DNA from 3 places in the Pseudoalteromonas sp. NZS100 genome. Region 1 is predicted to be linked to each of the others. Evidence: predicted binding sites of a transcription regulator. Region 1 holds the regulator's gene; each other region holds the start of a gene.
What was found. Region 1 encodes LexA, which represses DNA repair genes until DNA is damaged. Its sites were predicted from a motif close to TACTGTATNNNNATACAGTA; they were not measured.

Region 1 (2,274 bases):
GCCATAGCAATTAAAATAACAAACGGAATTGCAGTCCAAAGTATTTCTACTTTAGTGCTTTCGTGAAATTGGGCAGGTACAGCCCCTTTAGATTTACGGTGATGAATAAGTGCCCAAAACATAATTGCGAACACTATCACCCCAATCACACAACATATTATAAATATGGTCATGTGCAGCTGATATACATTATTGCTTATATCGGTTACGCCTTTGCGCATATTGTATTGGCTGTTAGCCAAAACTGGGTGCGAAAAAACACATAATATAAGCCACAAGGTAGAGGTCAGTTTACCCATGTGACGGCTCCTTTGATGCTATTGCGAATGCAAAGCGAAGAGGCATACGGCTTAAACGCCAATTCGTTATTTTTATTTTTTTAGCCAATCTCATTTAATATTGATTGGTTTTGCTGCGCCAACAACGGGTTTGTGTATATTGTGTGTTCTCAAAACTAAAAAGCTGTGAGTTATTATTAGCTCAGCACATTAACAATTAGCTAAAAAACGAACAACAAGCAAGTTTTAGTATAAAAAACAATCAGGTGATATTGAATAATTAATAAAAAATCGGTAATCAACTGGGCGACAGGAAGTTCAAAATATGAGCAAAACAAAGGGGTTTAACGCATTCAGAGGGGGAAAATATAAGTGCAAAAAAGTTTACAGCTTAAATAGTCAGTGGGCTGTTTACGCCCTATTTTTAGTACAAATTTTAAAACAAAAATGCGTACTAATTAGTACGCATTTATAAAACTGCTTGTTTAAAAGCTATTTTTAAAGTCACATCCAATCAGCGTTTCTTATAACGCCAACGGCTAAGCCTTCAATATTAAAAGACTCATTCTCAAGATCTACTTCAATAGAGTCAAAATCGTCGTTTTCAGCATGAAGTAATACTTTACGACCCGCTTTCTCAAGACGTTTTACAGTTACGTCTTCGTCTAGGCGGGCAACAACAACTTGTCCGTTTTCAGCGGTTTGAGTACGATGTACAGCAAGTAAATCACCATCCATAATACCAATATCTTTCATGCTCATACCGTTAACGCGTAGTAAAAAATCTGCAGCCGGTTTAAACATTAATGGATCGATTTTGCAGTGACTTTCAACGTGCTCTTGCGCCAAAATAGGTGAACCAGCAGCAACACGCCCTATAAGCGGTAAACCTAATTGTTCTGGCTCATCTTCTTCAATTAATTGAATACCACGGCTTGCACCTGGTTTCATTTTAATTGCGCCTTTTTTAGCAAGTGCTTTTAAATGTTCTTCAGCAGCATTGGCACTTTTAAAACCTAATGTTTGCGCTATTTCAGCACGTGTAGGAGGCATACCAGTGTCTTTAATAAAAACTTTAATTAGTTCGAGTATTTGAGCTTGGCGGTTCGTTAATGGTCGCATACAACTGGTTTTCCATACAGTACATTTAACTGTGAGTATATACAGTTAAATAAAAATCGCAAATTTAAATTAAGCCTTAAAATAGCTAAAGTAATTTCACTTGTGTACATTTCAAGGATATAACTAAAGCTAAGTTTATAAATGATTAAAAATGCAAAGGAGACATTATGAGTATTTGGTACCAGCCCATCACCTTAGAGCTGTGCAAGCAGTTAGAGCAAGGCGTTAATGGCCAAGGAACATTAATGAAAACTATGGGGATAGAAGTCACAGAAATTGGCGATGATTATTTGGTTGCCACAATGCCGGCAATTCCTGAGCATCATAACCCAATGGGCATGGTTCACGGCGGTGCTAACGTTGTACTTGCCGAAACAGTTGCCAGCTATGCCGCTAACTTTGTTGTCGATTTTACTAAATTTTACTGTGTAGGGCAGGAAATTAGCGCAAGTCATTTAAAAGCATCTCGCAACGGCACTTTAACAGCAACGGCAAGAGCGTTTCATATTGGCAAACGTAGTTCAGTATGGGAAATAAAAATTACAAATAGCCGCAATGAGCTGTGCTGCGTATCAAAAATGACCGCAGCAGTCGTAGAGCGAAGATAGTTACTTTTCGATTGGGTAAATGGTAATTTCCATACCCGCACCAATCGCAGATATACGCAATAATGTATCTGCATCTAAGGCTTGATTAAAGCACTTAGGAGAAGTTCCTGATTCAAAACCAATATCAAACGTTCTACGTGAACAGCTTAACCATTGCTTTAGTGCGTTACGCGAACACGATTCAATAAGCTCACATATATGGTTTATGGCTTTATCAGGTGTGCTCACCTCACCTGTAGCTTCAATACGCGCTAGTTGACGGTATT
Region 2 (2,274 bases), on a different contig from region 1:
GCCACTTAAAAACACCTTTTAGGTAATAAATATTAAATAAGATTATTGATTACATGCTATGACATTTTTTGTACTTTTTATTGCTACCGCATGGGCAGTCATCATTTCTGCCTACTTTAATATCTTCAACAGGATATATAGTGCCATCTAAATAACGCCATTGAGTGTTTTCTTTAATAAACAGCGACTTTTCGTGAAGCTCACAAAATAAGTTTTGATAAAAATATTGGGCTTTAAATTCTACCGTTCCAGTATCGCCATCATGGCTTGAGTCAATTAAATCAAGATTTATAAATCGACAGCTGTTAGCAAAATCATTGATTTCTTTAACCGGATTCTCAGCTTGTTTTTCTTTTGCGTAGGTTTGATAAACATATTTTGCATTTTTAATAACATAAGCGCTGAATCGTGAGCGCATAAGTTGTTCAGGAGTGTCAGCTTGCTTAACAGATAAGTGAAGCGGCTCGCAGCAATCGGCATAATTGTGCCCACTGCTGCAAAAACATAATGTGGTATTGAGTGAAGTCATAATAATAATACAAAGTCTAAAACATTAGTTTAACAAGCTTATTGAGCGAGTGGTATCTCTGTTGTTTGAGCGTTTTTAGTAAAACAATATAGTTTTGTATTCGTTTTACTCAAATCGAACGATAGATTTGTAAGTAGTTGGTTATTAACTATATCGGTCCAGGTAATTACCGCTGCAAAGTTTCCATTATGTAACGCAGAATTTAATACATACTCTAGATTTACTAGGTGCTTCTGTCTAATTACAAGTAATTTACTTGTATCAATAGAGCATGAGTCAAGTAAAGCTTTGCTAGGTACATGATCTGGTGCAATTAATAACGTCCATGCATTAGAGCTATTATACTGGTGTAATACTTTTAAAAGCTCAAAGGTCGCTGAAATTTCATCTTCAATTTGGATCAAATTTACGCAATCGCTTTGCTCGTCTTGTTGGTAACTTTTAACTGTTCTTACGGTAATAGGCTGTAACATAATTTCACTCACTGGGTTTTTATACAGTATTCATATACAGTAGTTTATACAGTGCTTTCGTGCAAGCATTTTATGCTATTTATTTGTACAGTTATTCAGCTTTTGATCATTGTTTTTTGTTTTTAAATCTATAATTCTTTATTAATCAACTTGTTATAGGCTTGTTTTTGAGGGGGTATTTTTAAAATAAATTTTTGAGTCATGTTTTCATTTGTGGGTTTTATACTGTGTAGGAGTATCTTTGTAACTATATACAGTATTTTTCAAAACTGTATACAGTACTTATAACTTAGTTAGTTTATGTGTTTTCACTGGTGCGAGGGATCATATGAGAAAACTGGAGTTGGTGGATTTGTTCGTACAAACTTGCTGCATAACATTGAGCATCTTTAAATCGCTTAGTTTCGATATGTTTGCGTATATCTGTAACCGCTGCAGTGGCAGGTGCGTACCCTTGGCTACTCGCTAAGCTCAACCACGCTACAGCATGAAATACACTTTGTGGCACGCCTTCACCTTTTACAAAAAATAAACCTAAATAAAACTGTGCTCTATGGTTTCCTGCCATTGCAGCAAGGCGCATCCATTTTGCAGCCAATGGAGCTTGATTATTTTTTAAATAATATAGGGCTTTATTAATAGTACTTTGCTCATCTTTTTTATTATCAATGGGCGCGGGGCTGCTTTCTGGTTGAGTAACAAAACCTAAAATGTTGTCTAGCTGTTGCTCTAAGTCTTGCTCACAAGGTGTTGTTTTAAGCATATTGGTTCATTTATTATTTTAACTACTTTAACAGTTTAGTATATAGCAAGGTAAAATGTCCTGTAAAAGATAATTTTTATGTTAAAATCTCGCCACTTTTTACTATCACAAGTTTATTATGTTTGAAGCCTTATTTAAACTCAGCGAAAATAACTCAACAGTTAAACGCGAATGCGTTGCTGGCCTAACGACCTTTATCACTATGGTATACATTGTATTTGTAAACCCGGCTATGCTTGCTGAGGCAGGGATGGACCAAGGGGCTGCATTTGTAGCTACCTGTATAGCAGCTGCGATAGGCTGTTTTATAATGGGTTTATGGGCTAATTATCCATTAGCATTAGCGCCTGGCATGGGACTAAATGCTTTTTTTACGTATGGCGTCGTATTAGGAATGGGTTATACCTGGCAAGCCGCATTAGGGGCTGTTTTTATGTCGGGTTGTATATTTTTATTTTTAAGTTTATTTAAAGTCAGAGAATGGATTATTAATGCCATACCTCTGGTGC
Region 3 (2,274 bases), on a different contig from region 1:
TATATCAACACTTGCGCTAATTGGTGTGCTGTTTTTAGTATCTAAATTAATATTTGGTGGTGGTCGAAAACTAGGATTAAAGCCAGGTAATAGTTGGTCGCTTGCAATTGCATCTATCCAAAAGCGTGCAAATGTGAACGCGGTACAGTTAATTAGTTTTTCGTTAGCGATTAAATTACTGCTGTTTTTAGTGGTACTTAAAAACGACATGATATCTGATTGGCAGTCGCAACTTCCAAGCGACGCGCCTAATGCGTTTCTAGTCAATATTACACAAAATGAGCTTGAGCCAATTAATGAGTATTTGGCACAAAAAGATATTCAGGTATCAGAGTTTTATCCAACTATTCGTGGGCGCGTAAATGCTGTGAACGGCGAGTTGGTAGCGCGTTCTGTATCGCTGCAAGACAACGAGAAAAAAGACGAAGAAGCACGTGCAGGTATTGGTCGTGAGCTAAATCTTACATGGCTTAAAGATGTGCCTGATCAAAATGAAGTAACACAAGGTACGTGGTTTGGTGAGAATGCGATGGCTGAGGCTTCAGTAGAGGAGTCGATGCTTGAGCGTTTAGATGTTGAGATAGGCGATACGCTTACATTTTTAATTGGTTCGCAGTCGTTCGACGCTAAAATCACCAGTGTGCGCAAAGTAAATTGGGCCACGCTTAAACCTAACTTTTTTATTATTTTAAGCCCGGATGTACTTGCAGATTTTCCGGCGACGTATATTTCGTCGGTACGTATAAACCCAGATCAAAAACGTGACTTTAGCCAGTTATTACGTACTTACCCTACTATTACAGCGATTGATATTGATAACTTTGTTAAGCAAATACAAACAACTATTTCGCAAGTATCGCTCGCCATTGGCTTCGTACTTGCAATTGTAGTGCTGTGTGGCGCGCTTGTACTTATATCGCAAGTGCAAGCTAGTTTAGGTGAGCGTATGCAAGAAATTGTAATACTGCGAACGCTTGGGGCTAAAAGCCGATTAATTAAAAACGCGACCCTGTATGAGTTTTTATTACTAGGCGGTTTAGCTGGTTTAGTGGCTGCATTTTTTAGTGATATAGCGCTTTTGATTGTGCAGCAACAAATGTTTGATTTAGCAGGTAAGTTACACCCACATATATGGATTATAGGTCCGGTAGCTGGCGGCGTATTTGTGGCTGGTTTAGGTTATTTAATGATTGCCCGAACACTTAAACAAAACACCCAAGGATTAGTGCGTGCCCTAGGGTAAGCTTAAACTAACATGTTCCTGTAAATGCCCACCTAGTACGTGGGCATTTTTGTTTTTCTTTGTACTGGTAATTTATACAGTGCTCTGGCATTATTAGCGTAATTTAAAAATAATAACAATGGAGCGCTGTTTGGCCATTATTTTAGGGATCGATCCTGGTTCACGTTTGACCGGATATGGCGTTGTTGCCCACCAAGGTTCTAAATTTACATATTTAGGCAGTGGTTGTATTAAGTTAGCAGATCATCCTTTTCCGGTTAGGCTTAAAATGATCTATCAAGGCATTACACAGCTTATTGAGCAGTTTTCACCAGAAACCTTTGCCATTGAAAAAGTATTTATGGCGCACAACCCCGATTCAGCTTTAAAACTAGGCCAAGCTAGAGGCGCTGCGATTGTGGGCGCTGCGATGGCCGACTTACCTGTATTTGAATACTCAGCTAGGCAAATTAAGCAAGCAGTAGTAGGCAACGGTGGCGCAGATAAAACACAAGTGCAACACATGGTAAAAAATATTTTAAAACTACCCGGTACGCCACAGGCCGATGCAGCTGATGCACTCGCTATTGCGATTTGCCACGCCCACTCAGAACAAAATTTAATTAAACTAGCGGGCAGCGCAAGCAAAACCGTTAGAGGACGTTTAAGGAAATAATTATGATAGGCCGCTTAAATGGTATTTTAGTCGAAAAACAGCCACCAGAAATATTACTCGAAGTAAGTGGTGTAGGTTACGAAGTACAAATGCCAATGACCTGTTTTTACGATTTACCAAAAATTGGTGAAAACGCGATTGTTTACACTCACTTTGTAGTGCGTGAAGATGCTCAACTATTATTTGGTTTTAATAATAAAGTTGAACGTGCCTTGTTTAGAGAGCTTTTAAAAGCAAATGGCGTAGGGCCAAAACTTGGCTTAGCTATTTTATCGGGCATGTCGGCAAAACAATTTGTAAGTTGTGTAAATAACGAAGACTCAACATCGCTTGTTAAATTACCCGGTGTAGGTAAAAAAACAGCCGAGCGTTTAGT

Region 2: a site for LexA is predicted at 1,025-1,044, ahead of I6E69_RS16045 (SulA-like leucine-rich domain-containing protein). Genes of this name have one in related genera too.
Region 3: a site for LexA is predicted at 1,306-1,325, ahead of ruvC (crossover junction endodeoxyribonuclease RuvC). Genes of this name have one in related genera too.

The regions. Positions count from the first base shown of each region.
Region 1 covers NZ_JADYWM010000016.1:82,888-85,161, forward strand. The annotation lists gene coxB (cytochrome c oxidase subunit II) at 1-299, opposite strand, end outside; gene lexA (transcriptional repressor LexA) at 783-1,400, opposite strand; gene I6E69_RS15565 (PaaI family thioesterase) at 1,568-2,008, shown strand; gene I6E69_RS15570 (hypothetical protein) at 2,009-2,274, opposite strand, start outside.
Region 2 covers NZ_JADYWM010000017.1:93,199-95,472, reverse strand. The annotation lists gene I6E69_RS16050 (YchJ family protein) at 50-529, opposite strand; gene I6E69_RS16045 (SulA-like leucine-rich domain-containing protein) at 568-1,002, opposite strand; gene I6E69_RS16040 (tetratricopeptide repeat protein) at 1,301-1,765, opposite strand; gene I6E69_RS16035 (NCS2 family permease) at 1,884-2,274, shown strand, end outside.
Region 3 covers NZ_JADYWM010000006.1:230,428-232,701, reverse strand. The annotation lists gene I6E69_RS08780 (ABC transporter permease) at 1-1,243, shown strand, start outside; gene ruvC (crossover junction endodeoxyribonuclease RuvC) at 1,374-1,898, shown strand; gene ruvA (Holliday junction branch migration protein RuvA) at 1,901-2,274, shown strand, end outside.